Regions from separate parts of the Clostridium sp. BJN0013 genome, predicted to be linked through region 2. Evidence: predicted binding sites of a transcription regulator. Region 2 holds the regulator's gene; the other holds the start of a gene.
What was found. The regulator Rex, encoded in region 2, represses fermentation and respiration genes when NADH is low (regulators of the CRP and FNR family bind a similar motif). The targets are predictions, from matches to a motif close to ATTGTTAANNNNTTAACAAT.

Region 1 (4,522 bases), 1.3 Mb from region 2:
CAAAATTGCCCTGTAAAAATGCCAATCTTGAATCATCATCCTTAAAATAGAGAGTTTTTCTCATTCCTTCTGGCATTTGATCTATAAAACAAAAAATACAATTATTATGGCAACTTCTTGGTTTATCTAAAATTGCATCTTCAAATTCCACTCCTAAATCCTCATCATATTCTTTTTCTATTTCTAGGCTCCATATTTCTCCATTTTTCTTTTGGATTTCTACTTCCACATAATCATCACTTATGAGAAATTTATAGTCTATGATATCTTTAACTTCCATATTATTAATGGATATAAGATAATCTCCTACTTCCATTTCCATTTCTTGGGCAATACTTCCAGGTTTAATTGCCTTAATTCTATTTCTCATGCATATAACTCCCAGTTAAAATTTTGATTTTTTGGAAACTTCAAAATAAAATATATGTAAAAAAGACCATTTACACACTTAGAATATACTCTAATATGCCTATTTAGTCAATTATTAAAGTTTTTAAGTATATACACCAAAAAAATAAAAAATCTCTCTAAAATTTATTTATAGAAGAGATTTTTCTAAAATTAAATTAATTCTATTAAAAATATTAAAATTCCCGAAATAAAAGCACAGCCAGGTATTGTAACTATCCAGGTAAAAACTATATCTTTTACCACAGTCCACCTTACCGCTGAAAATCTTTTAGATGCACCAACTCCCATTATAGCCGTAGTTATTATATGAGTTGTACTAACCGGTGCATTAAACATAGTAGCTGTAAATATCACCGCAGAAGCTCCCATTTCTGCTGAAAAACCATTTACAGGCGCCATTTTAGCCATTTTACATCCCATAGTTTTTATTATCTTTTTTCCTCCAAGGCTTGTACCTAAAGCCATAGACAATGCACAACAAAATTTTACCCACAATGGAACAGAAAACACTTGAAGAAAACCTGCACTCACCAATGTCATAGTTATAATTCCCATGGTTTTCTGGGCATCATTTCCTCCATGATTAAGAGCTATTAGCATGGCAGAAAATATCTGGGCTTTTGAAAAAATTTTAGTTACCGTACTGGGTTTTGTATTTTTTAAAATCATATTCATAATAGTCATGAATGCAAATCCTATTATAAATCCCATTATAGGTGATAGTATAAGCCAAAGTATAACTTCAAAAAAAAGACTCCCCCAATTGATTATCAGAAAAGAACTTTTATATACAATTGCAGAACCAACTAATCCTCCTATTAATGCATGAGAAGAACTGCTTGGTATGCCAAAATACCAGGTTATTAAATTCCAGATTATAGCACCTAAAAGTGCTGCTATAATTACACTCTGAGTAATATCATTGGGGTTTACTATACCTTTTCCTACTGTTTGTGCTACCTTTACACTCATAAATGCCCCTGCAAAATTAAAAAAAGCTGACATTATTACTGCCTCTTTAAGTGTCATCACCCTAGTGGATACACAACAAGCTATAGCATTGGCGCTATCATGAAAACCATTTATTGTATCAAATATTAGGGCAATTATTACTATCACTATTGTTAAAATTAAAGTACTGCTAAGCATTTTTCATTACTACTCCTTCAATAACATTAGCTAGATCTTCACAAGCATCCAGTGTATTTTCTAGATATTGATATATTTCTCTCCACTTTATAACATCTATAACTTTCATATCTTTTCTAAATATATCTCCAATAGCTTTCCTTGAAAGAATATCTCCTTGTTCTTCTATTCTATTTACTTCTATTATTCTTTTAGCTAAATGTTTACTTGTCTTCATATTCTTCAATTCTTCCATTATGGAAATCAATTCCTTACAACAATCAACTATCATCTTGCTTAAAACACGAGCTTCCTCAGTACACTCACTTACATTAAACATAACAAACCTACTAGCTGTAGATTCTATTAGGTCAATAATATCATCTGTATCTTTTGCTATAACATATATATCCTCCCTATCAAATGGAGTAATGAATGTGCTATTTAACTGTTCTAATAATTCATGTTGTTTTTTGTCTCCTTCGTGTTCCACCTCTTTTAACTTTTTTAAATTTTCTTCTGAATTTTCAAGGTCATCCAAAAAATCTAATAAAATTTTTGAAGCTTTATAAGCAATATTTGCGGTTTGCACAAAAAACTCATAAAACTTGTCTTCCTTTGGAGTAAAAGTAAACATCATATCCCTCCCGGCATTGAAAGTATACATTTTCGACCTTATAAGTATACCATAAATTTGATAAAAATTAAATAAAAGATTTCATAACTTAACATAATATGTTTACATATAATTATTACATAAATTTCAATTATATTGTAAAATCCTGAGTTTTCATAATAATTATGTTTTATGTTTTGAAATTACATAAAAAAGGGGCTGTCACATAATTAAATTTCATATGCAACAACTTATTTTTTACTCAAATATAAATGTTTTTTAAAATTCAAGCCTTTATTGACAAAATCAACAAGTTTTGTAAAACAAATTTCAGAGAGGAATGTTAAAACTGAATTCATGCTCCTATGTTTAAAGTACGCTAAAAATTCAGCTAATATAAATTTTTTAAGCAAAAAATTTATATTACTGATTTTTTCAATATATAAAAATGGAGCACTGTAAAACTACTTTAAAAAAGTAGTTTTGCAACACCCCTAGCATCCACATAATTATTCATTTAAATCCTTCTGTTCTCCCGTAACTAAATATATAGTTCCTTCACATATATTAGTCACATGATCTGCTATTCTCTCTAAATATTTACATACAAATAGCATTTGAGTCATCTGATCTACTTTACTATTATCCGTTCTCATAACTTCTATTAATTCTTTAAATACATTCTTATACAATCTATCGATATCGTCATCCATTTCGCAGGCACTATAGGCTCCATCAACATCTCTATCTACATAAGCATCTAGAGCCTTTTTTATCATATCGTTAACTATTTTAGCTATTTCAGATATATTTATCAATTTCTTTATATATTTTTCCCCTTTTAGTTTTATAGTTATTTTGGCTATATCTACAGCATGATCTGCCATTCTTTCAAGATCTGTTATTATTCTAGCTGTTGTAAATATTGTCCTTAGATCTATGGCCAGAGGCTGTTCTTTTGCAGTGAGTTTTATACATTTATCTTCTATCTCTCTATATAGATCATCTACTAAGTCATCATTTTTTATGGTCTCTTTTGCCAAATTCTCATCCTGTTTAACTAGTGCCTCTATACACTGATGAATTTGTTTTTCTACCATACTTCCCATTCTCAATACATCATTATGCATTTCTTCCAATGCATAGTCAAATGCCTTTCTGGTCATAATAACCACCTCTTTTCAATTATTAATTATATTATGACATATATTACAATATTTAAAAAGTATTTTCAATAAAATTAGCCAAATCTTCCTGTGATATAATCCTCTGTTCTCTTATCTTTAGGTTTATAAAAAATATCTTCTGTTTTTTCGGCTTCAATAATTTCCCCATTTAAGAAAAAGGCCGTATAATCGGATATTCTCCCTGCCTGCTGCATATTATGAGTCACTATTATTATGGTATATTTCTTCTTTAACACATCCATAAGTTCTTCTATTCTTAATGTAGATATGGGATCCAGTGCTGAAGTAGGTTCATCCATTAAAAGTACATCTGGTTGTACCGCAAGAGTTCTTGCTATGCACAACCTTTGCTGTTGTCCTCCAGATAGGCCAAGTGCATTTCTGTCTAATCTGTCTTTCACCTCATCCCAAATGGCTGCGTCTCTTAAGCTATTTTCTACTAATTCGTCTAATACGCTTTTTTTCTTCATACCGTGTATTCTTGGTCCATAGGCTACATTATCATATATAGACATGGGAAATGGGTTAGGACTTTGGAATACCATTCCAACTCTTTTCCTTAAATCTATAACGTCATAATCTCTGTATATATTCTTACCTTCAAAAAATACTTCTCCTTCAATTTTAACCGAATCTATTAAATCATTCATCCTGTTTAAAGTTCTTAAAAAAGTTGATTTTCCACATCCTGAAGGTCCTATTAAAGCTGTAACAGAATTTTTTTCCACGCCTAGATTTATCTTTTTAAGAGCTTGATTAGAACCATAATATAAATCAAGGTTTTCTGTCTGTATTATATTCATCAACTCTCCCCCTTATTTCTTCCCTGTATATGATTCATATATTTTTCTGCCTAATATCCTAGCTATAAGATTAAAAAGCAGTACCATAATTACTAAAACTGCAGAAGCCTTATTTGCTATCTGGGTTGCATCAGGCACCATTCCCTCAGAATTTAATTTCCATATATATACCGCTAAAGTTTCTGCAGGTCTCATTATACTAAAAGAAGACCCCTTATCAATCAAACTCATGTAGGAAAAATTCAATTTAGGTGCACTCATACCTGCCGTATATAAAAGAGCCGCAGCTTCTCCAAATATTCTGCCTGCAGCAAGTATTATACCTGTAGATATCTGTGGTATAGCCGATGGGAGAATCACTTTGCTTATGGTCTGCC
Region 2 (17,510 bases):
AGAATTCATAGATAGAGAGTATTTAAGTAATTTTAACAAAAGACAAATAGATTCTACTATATTAGAACAGGCTCCTTTTGATTCCCAGAAGGAAATGATAATAAAATATCCTATTTCAAGTGGGGAAAAAGAAGAAGATAAAACTTTTCTGAGTATGAATTATTCAGTGGGAAAAGTTATAGATAATGAATTATATCTAGCTTTCGATATACTTGAACATTTACTTTTAGAAACCCCTTCTTCTCCTCTTAAAAAAGCTTTAATTGATGCTAATATAGGAAAAGATGTATTTGGGATATTTGAAGCTAGTATGCTTCAACCTATATTCAGCATAATAGTTAAAAATTCCAATGAAGATAAAAAGAATAGCTTTAAAGAATTGGTAAAAAAAACTTTAATAGATATTGTGAATAAAGGTATAGATAGAAAATTAATAGAATCTTCCATAAATATAAAGGAATTTCAGCTTAGGGAGGCAGATTATAAAGGATATCCTAAGGGATTAATATATGGAATGAAGTGTATGGATAGTTGGCTGTATGATGGAGAACCTTGGATGCATCTCTCCTATGAATCAGTATTAAATAAAATAAAATCACAGGTGGATAATAATTATTTTGAAAATATTATAGATAAATATATTTTAAAAAATAATCACAGTTCCATATTAATAGTTAAGCCAGAAAAAGGATTGACAGAGAAAAGGGAAGTAGAATTAAAAAAGAAGTTGAAGGATTTTAAGGAGAGCATTTCAGATAATGATATAGATAATATAATTAAAGATACTTTAAAATTAAAAGAAAGGCAAAATATCAGAGACAGTAAAGAAGACTTAATGAAAATACCCCTTTTGTCTATATCAGATATAGATCCGAAACCTAAAAAATTGGAACTTGTAGAGAAAAATAAAGATAAAGTAAAAATATTGTTTTACCCCATCTTTACCAATAGCATATATTATGTAAATCTATATTTTGATACGCAGGGAATAAAAGAAGAGTTAATTCCTTATATATCACTTTTAAGTACAGTACTTGGAAAGGTCAGTACAAAAAATTATGATTATGAGGATTTGACAAAAGAAATAAATATATATACAGGAGGTATAGGTTATTCACCACAGATATTTGGAGAAAATAAAAGCAATAAAGAATTTTATCCTAAGTTTATAGTGAAATCGAAGGTTTTGACCAATAACCTAGAAAAATTAATCTTACTATTAAAAGATATAATAAATTATACTAAATTTGATGAGAAAAAAAGATTGAAGGAAATAATCCAAGAAACCAAATCCAGAATGGAAATGACTATGTTTCAAAGGGGTCATATAGTGGTTGCAAACCATGTTTGTTCCTATTTTTCACCTATGAGTAGATATGAAGACATATTAGGTGGACTAGAGTTTTATAATTTTGTATGCCAGTTAGAAAAGAATTTTGAAGATAAAGTAGAGGATATAAGTAAAAAATTAAAAGAAGTTTCTAGTGAAATATTTAATAAGAAAAATTTAATTATAAATCTGACCTGTGAAGAGAAAGATTATAGCATTTTTGAGAATAAGGTAAGTGATTTAATTTCTGAATTAAAAGATGAAGAAGTAACTAAGGTAAAATACAAATTTGACTTAGAGGCTAAAAATGAAGGACTTATGACTTCTTCAAAAGTTCAATATATAGCTAAAGCTTATAATTATATGGAACTTGGCTATCCTTACACTGGAAAGCTTTTAGTTTTAAAGGCCATAGCTAATTATGAATACCTATGGAATCAAATAAGAGTTCAGGGAGGAGCTTATGGAAGCTTTGCTTCTTTCCAAAAAAATGGTAATGCATTTTTTACCTCCTATAGGGATCCTAATTTAAAACGTACTGTTGAAGTTTATAATAATGCAGCAGAATATTTTAAAAATTTCAGGGCAGATAGCAGACAAATGACTAAATATATAATAGGAACCATATCTGATTTAGACTTTCCACTATCACCTTCCATGAAGGGGGAACGTGCTACAGAATATAAGATAAAGCATATAACCTATGAGGATTTACAAAAGGAAAGAGAAGAAATATTGAATACTAAAGAAGAAGATATAGTTGCTTTTGCAGATTTGATTTCTCATATTATGAGTAAAGATAATATATGTGTTATGGGAAATGAAGAGAAGATAAGAGAGAATAAAGACATATTCAAAAATTTAGTAAGCTTATTTGAGTAAATCATCATTTTAGAGAATATTTAGAGAATATAAAGTTATGAAAAGTTAAAATCACTATATATTTTAGTGTAGGTGTGAAATTCCACAGTGTAATAATTTTATTATGTTATACTGTGGAGTAAGCTTTTGTATTCTAGTATAGTATTATTTATTATAAGGTATTTTAAATAATCAGGAGGGCATTATGGCGTTAGCAAATGTTAGTATACAGGTCTTGCCTGTAGTTGATGAGATAAATTTATATAAAGTGGTGGATAAGGTCATAGAATATATAGACTCTTGTGGAGTTAAGTATGAAGTAGGACCTATGGAAACTACAATGGAAGGTGAGTTAAGTGAGCTTTTAAAAATAGTAGAAGCCGCACAGGAAATATGCATAAAATGGGGTGCGTCTAGGGTGGTATCCATGATAAAAATAGATTATAAACCAAAAGGAGTTACTATGGAAGAAAAAATTAAAAAATATAGATAATGATCCAAGAGATTTCTAAATTTAGGGGAATATACATTGTATAATTCACTGTATGATTAATACTAAAATTTAGTTGAAAAATAGTAGTTTATGATTTAATATATAGAGTATATTAAAGGATATGGTGGTGAAGCCATGAGGAAAATATTATTAGTAAACGATTGTAAGCTTGAAAGTATTATTATGAAAGATAAATTGATAAATATAGGCTATCAGGTAGAAATTTCCAATGAATATGGTGCCTTTTCGAGAATTAATAAGTTTAATCCAGAAGTTGTTATAGTAAATTTTGTAATGAAGGAAATTACTGGAGATAAGCTTATAGAAAAAATAAAGATTAAAATGCCTAATATTGTTTGTATACTTTCATCCTGTGATAAGATAAATTCAGAAGATTTTAAAGAAAAAGGCGTAGATGAGATTATAAATACACCTATAGAAGAAAAGGAACTTTCTATATTGGTAGATAAAGCTATATCAAAATATCAGATCAAAAATAAATATGATGAGTCTGAAAATAATGGGATTGAACATGAAAAAAATGATAATATTGAACATAACAATGTAGGCTCTATACTCAAAAAAGCAATTTTGTTTTGTCCATACTGTAGGGGGGAATTAAATAATGTAAATAATTCTTTTACATTTTGTCCATACTGTGGTGAAAAACTATAATCAAGTAATTCTTAGATTTAGGTGGAGTTTGCTCATAAGGATTACTTTTTTTATCTGAACCTTCAAAGAACTTATCCAGAGGCGTATCAGTACTTACCCCCACTTTGAATAACATGGAGGTTTAGCTAATTGCCGCCTTCAGATAAAAGTTGTATAGGGAAATTAGATATATGCCTAATTCCCCTGCATGATTTATACCTTAAAACATTTTTTCCCAGATGTCGTATAAGTCATCTAATTTATTTTGTATAGTTAAAATTTCTGTGTGTATTTCACTGCTTTTATTAGAATCTGAGTAAACTTCTTCTAGGCATAGTTTCTGTTGTAATTCTAATATATAGTCTTCTAATTTTGATATTTGTTCTTCTGTAGTTTTTATCATAAGATTTTTTTTACGCTGATCTTTTTCGTAATCTTTTTTTCTCTTTTTATTATGCTGTATTTGAGTTTTAGTCTTAGAAATACTCACTTTTTCTTGAAATCTTAATGGATTTTTTTTCTTTTCTGTATAATAAGTATAATTACCTAAATATTCTTTTATTCCATTTTCACTTAATTCATATATTCTATTTATTGATTTATTTAAAAAGTATCTATCGTGAGATATTACAAGTACAGTGCCGTCATAATCTAGTAAAGCTTCTTCCAAAGCTTCTCGAGAAGCTATATCTAAATGATTTGTAGGTTCATCTAATAGCAAAAAATTAGATTTAGATAGCATTAGTTTTAATAAATTTATCCTGCATTTTTCCCCACCACTTAGGGAAGAAATTTTTTTAAATACATCATCTCCTGTAAATAAAAAGCTGGCTAATGCATTTCTAATCTCGGTAGTAGTGAGCTTTGGAAATTTATCCCACACCTCATCTATTGTGGTTTTTTCAGTGTCTAGATCAGACTGTTCCTGATCATAGTAGCCTATTATAACATTTTTACCTAATTTGCAAATTCCAGTATTAGCTTTTATTTGTCCCATAATTATTTTAAAGAGAGTAGTTTTGCCACAGCCATTTTTACCAACAATTGCTGTTTTATCTCCTTTCTTTACTTGAAAATTTAAATTTTGGAATAATAACTTCTCATTAAATCCTTTGCTTAGATTTTCTACATGGAGTACATCATTACCACTATTTATTTGAGTTTTAAACATTATATTTTTAAGTTTTATATCTTTATCTGGAGGAGGCAGTTTATCCATTTTATCTAACATTTTTTGCCGGCTTTCTGCTGCCCTTATACTTTTTTCTCTATTAAAGGATCTATATTTTTCAATAATTTCTTCTTGCTTTTTTATTTCCATCTGCTGTATATTATATGCTTTTAATTGAATCTCATAGTTCTTCTTTTTAAGTTCCAAAGAAGTGGTATAATTTCCATTGTAAAAATTTACATGGCCATTTATAAGCTCCATAGTTGACTGTGTTATGATATCTAAAAAGTATCTATCGTGGGAGATTATAATTACGGTTCCTTTATAGGATTTTAAGTACTCTTCAAGCCATTCTACAGCCTCTAAATCTAAATGGTTGGTAGGTTCATCTAATAAAAGTATGTCCGGCTTTGTTAAAAGCAGTTTACAAAGGGCAACTCTTGTTTTTTTACCTCCACTTATTATGTTTATGGAATTATGGAATTCATCCATAGAAAAACCTAGGCCCGTTAAAACTTTATTTATTTCTGCTTTGTAAGTATACCCCCCTCTATTTTTATAAAGTTCTGAATAGGTAGTATAATCATTAATCAATTTGCTTTGATAGTTCTCATCTTTGGAATTATAGGGTTCGTTCATTAAAATTTCCAATTTACTTAATTTGTTCTCTAAGTTAGTTATATCCTGAAATACAGTGAGCATTTCATCGTATATAGTATTTGAAGAATTCAATGATAGATGTTGGGTCAAATATCCTATTGTTTTAGTCTTATCTATAAACATATCTCCACTGTCTGGAGCTATCTTATTAGTTAAAATTTCAAATAGGGTGGACTTACCAGCTCCATTTGGACCTATTAGTGCTACACGATCTCCTTCGTTTATATTGAAAGTTACATTTTCTAATATGACATCTACTCCATAGCTCTTATGAATATTTTTACAGCTTAAAATGATCATAGTGATAACACCTTCCTTAATTTAATATTTTACTATGTAAAATGATTTTTTTATAGATTTTATTTAAAATATAGAAATTATTTATTGATATAATAGAAATCATTGATATAATAGATATAATACAAATATCAAAAAAATTGAAAAACCTTAATAAAAATATAAAATAATAAAAAACAGGGGATTAACATATGTTATAATTGAAGATAATACTATATAGCAATAAAATTGAATTATAAACTATAGTATAATTTATTTTAATATATAAATTTTAATATATAATATATAATTAAAAGATATAGTTATAGATATGAGGTGCAGTATGGATAAGAAAAAAGATATATCAATGTCTGTTATAAAGAGATTGCCTAAATATCATAGGTATTTAGGCAACTTAATGAGAAATGATGTAGATAGGATATCTTCAAAGGAGTTAAGCGAAAAAATAGGATTTACAGCTTCTCAAATAAGGCAAGATTTAAATTGTTTTGGAGATTTTGGTCAACAGGGATATGGGTATAATGTAAGTGAGTTATATAGTCAGATGTGCAATATACTTGGCCTTACGAAAGTATATAGAACAGTTATAATAGGTGCAGGGAATATAGGGCAAGCTATATCTAATTACATTGGTTTTGAAAAATTAGGTTTTGAATTAAGGGCCATATTTGATATAAACCCTAAACTTATAGGTATCAGTATTAGAGATATTGAAATAAGGGATATAGATTATTTAGCTGATTATCTTAAGGAAAATGTTATAGACATAGGTATAATATGTGTACCTAGTAATAATGGCCAAAAAGTTTGCAATATTCTGGTGAAAAACGGAGTGAAGGGTATATGGAATTTTGCTCCAGTAGACCTTATTGTACCAGAAGATGTAAAAGTAGAGAATGTTCATTTAAGTGATAGTTTATTGACGTTAAGTTGTCTTTTGAATGATGCAGAATAAACCCTAAAGGTATATATTTTTACTGTAAATGTTAAAATGCAATATTAATATAAAATTTATTTATATTTTATATTAATTTATATTGAAATATATAATGTTAAGGTATATAATAAGAAATGAAGTGAAAACTTCAATTATTTTTAAGTGTATTTGTGATATTATTAACAATACTTTGTTAATGTTGCTTTTAAAAGGTTTAGGAGGGAGGAGTAATATGGAATTTAAAAATATCATTCTTGAGAAAGATGGAAATGTGGCTTTGTTGACAATAAATAGGCCTAAGGCAATGAATGCGTTGAATTCAGAAACTTTAAAAGAAATAGATATGGCAATAGATAATATTGCTGAAGATGAAAATGTGTATGCTGTAATACTTACTGGTGCAGGTAAAGCTTTTGTGGCAGGAGCAGATATAACTGAAATGAAAGACTTGAATACAGTTGAAGGAAGAAAATTTGGAGTGCTTGGTAATAAAGTATTTAGGAAACTAGAAAAATTAGATAAACCAGTCATAGCAGCTGTAAATGGATTTGCTCTGGGTGGTGGCTGTGAATTGTCTTTATCTTGTGATATAAGAATAGCTTCATCAAAGGCTAAATTTGGCCAACCAGAGGTAGGTCTTGGGATTACTCCAGGTTTTGGGGGTACTCAAAGGCTTGCAAGAGTAGTAGGTGTAGGTATGGCTAAACAGCTTATATATACTGCTCAAATAATAAATGCAGAAGAAGCTCTAAGAATAGGGTTGGTAAATAAAGTAGTTGAACCAGATAAGTTATTAGAGGAAGTTAAAAATTTGGCAAATACTATAGCTGCTAATGCACCTGTAGCTGTTAGATTGTGTAAAGCTGCTATAAATCAAGGAATTCAGTGTGACATAGATACAGCTGTAGCCTATGAAGCAGAAGTATTTGGGGAATGTTTTGCTACAGAGGATCAAAAAGAAGGAATGACGGCATTCGTAGAGAAAAGAGACAAGACTTTTAAAAATAAGTAATTTAGTATTATAATAGATCAGATAAATAGCTTAAATAAAATTTAAGGTTATAATGATAACTCATATTCAATAAGCTGCAATCTTTATTTTGCTTAAAGGTTTACAAATAAAGATTGCAAAAAATGACAAATAAAAGCTATATGCTATATTTAGTATGAAAACTATTTAGGAGGTAAAAATAAATGGATTTTACATTAACAAGGGAACAACAATTTGTAGAACAAATGGTAAGTGAATTTGCAGAAAATGAAGTTAAACCTCTAGCTGCTGAAGTAGATGAAACAGAAAGGTTTCCTCAAGAAACAGTAGATAAAATGGCTAGGTATGGGATGTTGGGTATACCATTTCCAGTTGAATATGGTGGAGCAGGTGGAGATACTCTATCTTATATATTAGCTGTAGAAGGACTTTCAAAGGTTTGCGCTACAACAGGCGTTATACTCTCAGCACATACTTCACTTTGTGCAACACCTATTTACCAATTTGGTACAGAGGAGCAAAAACAGAAATATTTAATTCCACTTGCAAAAGGAGAGAAACTCGGAGCATTTGGTTTAACTGAACCTAATGCAGGTACTGATGCTTCTGGACAACAGACAACAGCTGTTTTAGATGGAGATAGTTATATATTAAATGGACAAAAAATATTCATTACAAATGGTGGAGCAGCAGATACTTTTGTAATATTTGCAATGACAGATAAAAGCAAAGGAAACCATGGAATAACAGCATTCATAGTTGAAAAAGGAATGCCTGGTTTTTCAATAGGAAAACTTGAAGACAAAATGGGAATAAGAGGATCATCAACTACAGAGCTTATATTTGAAGATTGTAGAGTTCCAAAAGAAAATATGTTAGGAAAAGAAGGAAAAGGTTTTGGTATAGCAATGAAGACTCTTGATGGAGGAAGAATTGGTATAGCATCACAAGCATTGGGTATAGCAGAAGGTGCTTTAGCTGAAGCGATTGCATATATGAAAGAAAGAAAGCAATTTGGGAAATCTCTTAATAAATTCCAGGGATTAGCATGGTATACAGCTGAATTAGATACTAAAATACAAGCTGCGAAATATCTTGTTTACAAAGCAGCAGTAAATAAGGACAAAGGTGTTCCTTATACAGTGGATGCTGCAAGAGCTAAATTAGCTGCAGCTACTGTAGCTATGGAAACTACAACTAAAGTTGTACAACTCTTTGGAGGATACGGATACACTAAAGATTATCCAGTAGAGAGAATGATGAGAGATGCTAAGATAACTGAAATATATGAAGGAACTTCAGAAGTACAAAAAATGGTTATTTCAGGAAGTTTATTTAAATAAATAGGAGGAGTTCATAATGAATATAGTAGTTTGCTTAAAACAAGTACCAGATACGAACGAAGTTAAAATAGATCCAAAAACAGGAACATTAATAAGAGAAGGCGTTCCATCAATAATAAACCCAGATGATAAAAATGCACTTGAAGAATCAATTGTTTTAAAAGAAAAAGTAGGCGGCAAAGTTACAGTAGTAAGCATGGGACCTCCACAGGCACAGGATGCGCTTAGAGAAGCTCTAGCTATGGGAGCTGACGAAGCAATATTAGTTTCAGATAGAGCTTTTGCAGGAGCAGATACTCAAGCTACTTCATATGCATTAGCAGGAGCACTTAAAAATTTAGACTATGATTTAATATTTGCAGGAAGACAGGCAATAGATGGAGATACTGCGCAGGTTGGACCTCAAATAGCTGAAAAATTAGGAATACCTCAGATAACATATGTAGAAAAAGTTGATGCAGAAGGAGATACTTTAACAGTTAGAAGAGCTTGGGAAGATGGCTATGAAATAGCAAAAGTTAAGACTCCAGTGTTATTAACTGCTATAAAAGAATTAAATGTACCAAGATATATGAGCATGAAGAACATATTTGAAGTTTTTAACAAAGAAGTTAAAGTATGGAGTGCTGATGATTTAGCTGTAGATAAGGAAAAACTTGGCCTTAAAGGTTCTCCAACAAAAGTTAAGAGATCACATACAAAAGAAGCCAAAGGCGCAGGGGAAATCGTTAATAAACCAGTAAAAGAAGCAGTAACATATGCAATTTCAAAATTAAGAGAAAAACATGTCATTTAATATATAGGAGGGGTTTAGAATGAACATAGCAGATTACAAAGGTGTATGGGTATTTGCTGAACAAAGAGATGGAGAACTACAAAAAGTAGCACTTCAATTAGTTGGAAAAGGAAGAGAATTAGCAGACACTTTAGGAGTAGAGTTAACTGCTGTATTACTTGGTAGTGATATAGATGATGTAGCAAAAGAGCTTGTTGCACATGGAGCAGATAAAGTTTTATATGCAGACAGCCCTCTCTTAAAACATTTTACTACAGATGCTTACGCTAAAGTAATTTATGAATTAATACAAGAAAGAAAGCCAGAAATATTACTTATAGGAGCTACATTTATAGGAAGAGATTTAGGCCCAAGAATTGCAGGTAGAGTTGGTACAGGTCTTACAGCAGACTGTACAGGACTTGATATAGAAGAGTCAACAAAGAACTTGATGATGACAAGACCAGCGTTTGGTGGAAATTTAATGGCAACTATAGCATGTGAGAAGACAAGACCTCAAATGTCAACAGTAAGGCCAGGAGTTTTCGACAAGCTTCCAAGAGATGCATCAAGAACTGGAAAGATAGAAAAGATTGCTGCAAACGTTACTAAGAGCGACATCAGAGTTGACGTAGTTGAAGTAGTTAAGTCTGCTAAAGATACAGTAGATATTTCAGAAGCAGACGTAATTGTATCAGGAGGAAGAGGACTTGGTGGTCCAGATGGATTCAAAGTTCTTAAAGAATTAGCAGATTTGTTAGGCGGAACTATAGGTGGTTCCCGTGCAACTATAGATGCTGGCTGGATAGATAAGAGTTATCAGGTTGGACAGACAGGTAAGACAGTAAGACCAGGACTTTATGTTGCATGCGGAATATCAGGAGCAATACAGCATTTAGCAGGTATGCAGGAAAGTGGATTTATTGTAGCTGTAAATAAGGATGAAGGTGCTCCAATAATGCAAGTAGCGGATCTTGCTATTGTAGGAGATTTATATAAAGTTGTTCCAGAATTTGTAGCTCAGATTAAAGCTTTAAATATTTAATTAATTTGTAAATATTTATAATCTATAAATAGTATTTTTTATATGTTAGAAACCTCCTCTGTAATATCAAATATTTTGGGTATTGCAGCGGAGGAAACTATATAAATAAATGCTTATATTTTAAGCATACTAGACTTAATTAATTTATTACTAAAATTCAATTATATTAAATTTTTGAGGAGGAGTGACATATATGAGTATTAAAAGTGTAGCAGTTTTAGGTAGTGGAACTATGTCTCGTGGAATTGTGCAAGCTCTTGCAGAAGCAGGGATAGATGTAATTATCCGTGGAAGAACTGAAGGCAGTATTGGAAAAGGTTTAGCAGCAGTAAAAAAAGCTTATGACAAAAAAGTATCAAAGGGAAAAATATCTCAGGAAGACGCTGATAAAATAGTTGGAAGAGTAAGTACAACAACTGAACTTGAAAAATTGGCTGATTGCGATCTTATAATAGAAGCAGCATCAGAAGATATGAATATAAAGAAAGACTATTTTGGAAAATTAGAGGAAATATGCAAACCTGAAACAATTTTTGCTACTAATACTTCTTCATTATCTATAACTGAAGTAGGTACAGCTACAAAAAGACAGGATAAGTTTATAGGGATGCATTTTTTTAATCCAGCAAATGTCATGAAATTAGTTGAAATTATAAGAGGAATGAATACTTCTCAGGAAACTTTTGATATTATAAAAGATCTTTCTATTAAAATAGGAAAAACGCCTGTAGAAGTTGCAGAAGCTCCAGGATTTGTTGTAAATAGAATATTAATACCAATGATCAATGAAGCAGTAGGAATTTTAGCAGAGGGGATAGCTTCAGCAGAAGATATTGATACAGCTATGAAATTAGGTGCTAACCATCCAATGGGTCCTTTAGCATTAGGAGATCTTATTGGATTAGATGTATGTCTTGCAATTATGGATGTGCTTTATAATGAAACTGGAGATTCAAAGTACAGAGCTCATTCATTACTCAGAAAATATGTAAGAGCAGGTTGGTTAGGAAGAAAATCAGGAAAAGGATTTTTTGCTTATTAAGATTATGTGATTTAGATAAATTTAAAACTATTTTAAGTAATATTTAAATTATAATAATTAAAAAGAATTTTGGGCTAATTAATGATTAGTCTAAAATCTTTTTTTAATTATATAGTTTTTTATAGTAGTGCAATTATTTTAGTAGTGTGATATAATATAATAAAGGGCTTATGTTTGAAATGAAATTTAAGTCTTAAGGTTAAACGTTTTATAATTGTTATTAGTTTTTTCAGATGGGGTGAATGGAATGTATAAAATTGTAGACAAACAGGCTCTTGCACCTAACATATTCTCAATGGATATCGAGGCACCAAGAGTAGCTAAGTCCTGCCTTCCAGGACAATTCATCATAGTTATAACAGATGATAAGGGTGAAAGAGTACCTCTTACTATCTGTGACTATGATGCAGAAAAGGGAACAGTAAAAATAGTGTTTCAGACAATGGGTGTATCAACAAAACAATTGGCAAAATATGAAACAGGAGATTATATCAGAGATTTTGTAGGACCTTTAGGTAAGCATTCAGAATTTGTGGACGAGGATCTAGAAGAACTTAAGAAAAAAAATATTATATTTATAGCAGGAGGAGTGGGAACGGCTCCAGTTTATCCACAGGTAAAATGGTTGAGTCAACATGGAGTAAAGGCTGATGCTATAGTGGGATGTAAATCTAAAGATCATTTACTTTTAGAGGAGGAAATGAAAGCTGTAACAGATAATTTATATATAGCTACTGATGATGGAAGTTATGGATATAAAGGGTTTGTTTCAGATAAACTTAAAGAGCTTTTAGATGATAAGAATGGGAAAAAATATGATTGTGCAGTTGCTATAGGACCAATGATTATGATGAAGTTTTTATGCAAACTTACAAAAGAATATGGATTAAGGACTATAGTAAGCTTAAATCCAATAATGGTAGATGGAACAGGTATGTGTGGAGCTTGTAGGGTTACAGTAGGTGGGGAAGTTAAATTTGGATGTGTAGACGGACCAGAATTTGATGGACATTTAGTTGATTTTGATGAAGCTATGAGAAGGCAAGCTATGTACAAAACTGAAGAAGGAAAGAAAATTCTTCAAGCAGAAGAAGGAGACACCCATCATGCTAAAGGATGTAAGTGCGGAGGTGACAAGTAATGGCTGTAGATAAAAAGAAAAGAGTACCAATAAAGGAACAGGATCCAAAAGTTAGGGCAACTAACTTTGACGAAGTATGTCTTGGGTATACTGAAGAGGAAGCAGTAAAAGAAGCATCTAGATGTTTAAATTGTAAGAAACCAGGATGTGTTACAAAATGTCCTGTTTCAATAACAATACCACAGTTTATTGAACAGATCAAAAATAAAGACTTTGAAGCAGCAGCCAAAGTTATAGCAAAATCCAGTGCACTTCCTGCAGTCTGTGGAAGGGTATGTCCACAGGAAAGTCAGTGTGAATCAAAATGTGTACTTGGAATAAAAGGAGAAGCTGTTGCTATAGGAAAACTTGAGAGATTTGTAGCTGACTGGTCTAGAGAAAATAATATAGATCTTTCAGACAGAAAGCCAGCAAATGGTAAAAAGGTAGCAGTTATAGGTAGTGGTCCTTCAGGACTTACCTGTGCAGGAGATTTAGCAAAGCTTGGATATGATGTTACCATATTTGAAGCACTTCATGAAGCAGGCGGAGTTTTAGTTTATGGAATTCCGGAATTCAGACTTCCAAAAGATAGTGTAGTAAAACATGAAGTAGAAAATGTAAAAAAATTAGGTGTTAAAATAGAAACAGATGTAATAATAGGAAGAACTATTACTATAGACGAGCTTGTAGAGAATGAAGGCTTTGATGCTGTATTTATAGGTTCTGGTGCAGGACTTCCAATGTTTATGAATATACCAGGGGAAAATTTTAATGGTGTATTTTCAGCTAATGAATTCTTAACTAGAAGTAATCTTATGAAAGCATTTAGAGGTGATTATGCTACACCAATAAAGGTTGGAAAGAAAGTTGCAGTAATTGGTGGAGGAAATGTTGCTATGGATTCAGCTAGAACTGCATTAAGACTAGGAGCAGAAGTATATATAGTATACAGAAGATCAGCAGAAGAAGTTCCAGCAAGGGCAGAAGAGGTTCATCATGCTAAAGAAGAAGGAGTTCAATTTCATCTTTTAACTAACCCTGTAGAAATATTAGGTGATGAAAAGGGTTGGGTTAAAGGTATGCGTTGTATAAAGATGGAACTTGGAGAACCAGATGCATCTGGAAGAAGAAGACCAGTTCCAATAAAGGATTCAGAATTTGAATTAGATGTAGATACAGTAATAATGGCACTTGGAACATCACCAAATCCACTTATAGCATCTACAACAAAAGGACTTGAAATGAATAAACGTAAATGTTTAGTAGCAGAAGAAGAAACTGGACTAACTACAAGAGAAGGAGTATATGCAGGAGGAGATTCCGTAACTGGAGCTGCTACTGTTATACTTGCTATGGGAGCAGGTAAAAAAGCTGCAAAAGCTATAGATGAATATTTAAGCAAGAAATAGTTTATTTAAAAAGGCTGTATTGGGGGCTAACCTAGTACAGCCTTTTAATATTGGTGAAATATATACTAATTAATTGAATACTAAACTTCATCTAAATTTAAGAATCATTTAATGAAATCATATGCTAGTTAGTGTATAATGATATTAAAAATTTATCACTAAATTTGAGAATAAATTGATAAGGAGTAATTGTATGGATTTTAATTATATAGAAAATTTTCAAAATGGAGTTATAGTAAAAGATGTGAGGAATTTTGAATTAGCCCATATATTTGATTGTGGTCAATGCTTTAGATGGAATAGACAAAAAAATGGAAGCTATATAGGGATAGCTTTTGGTAAGGTTATAGAAGTAGAAAAAAAGGGTAATGATGTATTCATATATAATACATGTGAAAAAGACTTTAAAGAAATATGGTGTAAGTATTTTGATTTGTACCGGGATTATGGGGAAATAAAGCATATATTAGGTAAGGATCCTATTTTAAAAAAAGCTGTAGAATTTGGAGGAGGTATTAGACTTTTAAGACAGGAGCCTTTCGAATTAATTGTTTCTTTTATAATATCTGCTAACAACAGAATTCCCATGATAAAGAAAGCCATAGAGAATATAAGTAAAAAATGGGGAGAAGCTTTAGAATTTAAAAATAAAGTTTACTATAGTTTTCCTAAATTAGATAAGTTAAATAGGGCTACATTAAAGGAAATAGAATCTTGTGGAACAGGCTTTAGAGCTAAATATATTATAGATACTATATCAAAAATTTATAATAATGGTACAAAATCTAAAGAAAATTATGATGAGGTATATGATATTGATTGGATTAAGATGCAGGAAGATGAAGCTTGTCATAAGGAACTACAAAAATTTATGGGGATAGGTCCTAAGGTAGCAGACTGTATTATGTTGTTCTCTATGCAAAAATATTCTGCATTTCCTGTAGATGTATGGGTTAAAAGAGCTATGAATCATTTTTATCTGGCACCAGATGTATCTTTAAAAAAGGTAAGAGATTTCGGAATAAACAAATTTGGCAAATTATCAGGATTTGCCCAGCAATATCTATTTTATTATGCCAGGGAAAATAATATAACAGTTTAGTTAGAGTGTGTCTGAAAACAATGCAACAATAAATTACTTAGATAAAATAAAAATAGCAGCAATATAAACAAAAGCAAGGAAAGAATCAGCAAGCTTGTCATAACGAGTTGCAATTCTTCTAAAATGTTTGATTTTGTTAAAGAAACATTCAACTAAATGACGTTCCTTGTACAGCCACCAGTCACAATTCCATGGTTCTCTTACATTTGATTTTGGTGGAATAGTATATGAGGATTTCTTTGAAGTAATATATTCTCTAATTTCATTTGTGCCATATGCCTTATCTGCCAGGATATTGCTGCCTTCTATATCAACGTTGGAAAGAACATCTACGGCCTGTGTACTGTCGTGTAGATTGCCAGATGATAATTGAAAATGGATTGGATTGCCAAGTCCATCAACAACTGCATGAATTTTTGTTGTATGTCCGCCGCGACTCAGTCCAATATGCTGTTTTGTTTCGCTGTTTACAGCCCCTTTTTAGCACCAGCACTGTGCTGGTGGGCTTTTATACATGTTGAATCAATGCTTAAATTTTCATAATCTGCATCTGAGGTTAACTCTTTAAAAATTGTTAATAAAGTACCATCGTTACGCCACTTACAAAAACGACTGTATACAGTTTTCCATGAACCGAAGCGTTCTGGTAAATCACGCCATGCTGCACCACTTCTTGCAATCCATAGTATGGCATTAAATATAAGTCGGTTGTCTTTTGGAGGTCGTCCTGTTTTTGCTATTGGAATTAAGTTTTTTATTTGATCCCATTGTTCATCTGATATTTCATAACGCTTCTGTGACATATTTGCACCCTCCAAGTTTTTTATCTTATTTTACCTAAAACTCGGTTCTTTCGCAATATTTAGTTTTCAGACACACCCTAGTTAAAATAATTTTTACAAATAAGTATTTTGTATTAGGTTAAAATATATAAAGTAAGCTTTTAATTCAAGATAGTAAATTGAATATAGTTCATATTAAAATATAAGATGGATCAGAGGATAAGTTATATGTTAAAACATGTTGAGAAAAATTTTAAATATTATAAACTTTATTTTGTGTTGTTGATTGTATTTTCCATATTTATTATTTTAGCCTATACATATTATCATGAATATAGATATCTATTTTCAGAACCTACTAAACTAAAAGGTTTAGTAATGTCTTATGGCAAGTATAGTGTATTGGCATTTATAGTTATTCAAATTTTACAGGTGGTGGCTTTTTTCATACCGGGAGAGATTATTCAAATTGCAGGAGGATATATATATGGAGCATTTTTAGGAAGTGTAGTATCCATTATAGGCATAATTATAGGCAATATAATTGCCTATAGTATGTCTAGGTACTATGGAAGACCTTTTGTAAATAAAATAATATCCAATAAAAATTTAACATCCTTTCAGAAAATATTAGATTTAGGTAGTATTAATATTATAGTGTTTATACTATATTTAATTCCTGGAATACCTAAGGATATTTTAGCCTATATATGTGGTATATCTAAAATTAAATTTAAAAATTTTATAATTTGTTCTTTATTGGGAAGATTACCGGCAATAGTATTATCTGCTTATTTTGGAGCTGAAATATATTCTGGCAATAAAATAGTAATAATAAGTATAGTTGTTATAACTGTATTTTTATTTATTGTAGGAATTTTTAAAGGAGAAAAAATATTAATCAAGTTCTTCAAAAATAAAGCATCTCAAAGCAATGAACAACTTTAGTGGTCTAATATATGTTCCTTTTTAGTTAAATGTTACCATCATTTCAATTTTAATATATATTTTTATTTTATGAGTTAAATTATACCAATTTTGTATATATATAGATGTAATTAGAAAATACTAATAATATATGATATATGTGAAATTATTAGTAATAAGGTGAAATAGGGATATAATTAAAGTATAACCCATATTTTTTAGCCTAAATAGTTCAATAAGTGGAAAATTCAAATTTGAAAATATAAATGCTATTCATTATTATAATAATTGTATTAGCACTCATAATTAATGAGTGCTAACAATAAGACTAAAAATAATTTAAAATAAATTCAAAGTATTTTTAAGGAGGGGTTTAGATGAAAATTAGACCACTTGGAGACAGAGTTGTAATTAAAAAAATTGAGGCAGAGGAAACTACAAAAAGTGGTATCGTTTTGCCAGGAAGTGCTAAGGAGAAACCACAAGAAGCAGAAATTGTGGCAGTAGGACCTGGTGGAGTGATAGATGGAAAAGAAATTAAAATGGAAGTTAAAGTAGGGGATAGAGT

Region 1: a site for Rex is predicted at 2,233-2,252, ahead of AB3K27_RS12275 (DUF47 domain-containing protein). Genes of this name have one in related genera too.

What each region holds. Positions count from the first base shown of each region.
Region 1 covers NZ_CP162495.1:2,413,637-2,418,158, forward strand. Annotated here, with positions in the region: gene AB3K27_RS12265 (DUF512 domain-containing protein) at 1-370, opposite strand, end outside; gene AB3K27_RS12270 (anion permease) at 562-1,560, opposite strand; gene AB3K27_RS12275 (DUF47 domain-containing protein) at 1,553-2,176, opposite strand; gene phoU (phosphate signaling complex protein PhoU) at 2,665-3,321, opposite strand; gene pstB (phosphate ABC transporter ATP-binding protein PstB) at 3,396-4,145, opposite strand; gene pstA (phosphate ABC transporter permease PstA) at 4,158-4,522, opposite strand, start outside.
Region 2 covers NZ_CP162495.1:3,728,844-3,746,353, reverse strand. Annotated here, with positions in the region: gene AB3K27_RS19350 (insulinase family protein) at 1-2,212, shown strand, start outside; gene AB3K27_RS19345 (MTH1187 family thiamine-binding protein) at 2,397-2,684, shown strand; gene AB3K27_RS19340 (two-component system response regulator) at 2,820-3,359, shown strand; gene AB3K27_RS19335 (ABC-F family ATP-binding cassette domain-containing protein) at 3,559-5,469, opposite strand; gene AB3K27_RS19330 (redox-sensing transcriptional repressor Rex) at 5,789-6,421, shown strand; gene AB3K27_RS19325 (short-chain-enoyl-CoA hydratase) at 6,636-7,415, shown strand; gene AB3K27_RS19320 (acyl-CoA dehydrogenase) at 7,598-8,737, shown strand; gene AB3K27_RS19315 (electron transfer flavoprotein subunit beta) at 8,754-9,533, shown strand; gene AB3K27_RS19310 (electron transfer flavoprotein subunit alpha/FixB family protein) at 9,553-10,557, shown strand; gene AB3K27_RS19305 (3-hydroxybutyryl-CoA dehydrogenase) at 10,757-11,599, shown strand; gene AB3K27_RS19300 (sulfide/dihydroorotate dehydrogenase-like FAD/NAD-binding protein) at 11,847-12,740, shown strand; gene gltA (NADPH-dependent glutamate synthase) at 12,740-14,131, shown strand; gene AB3K27_RS19290 (DNA-3-methyladenine glycosylase) at 14,325-15,233, shown strand; partial or broken gene AB3K27_RS19285 (IS5 family transposase) at 15,267-16,036, opposite strand; gene AB3K27_RS19280 (TVP38/TMEM64 family protein) at 16,244-16,963, shown strand; gene groES (co-chaperone GroES) at 17,320-17,510, shown strand, end outside.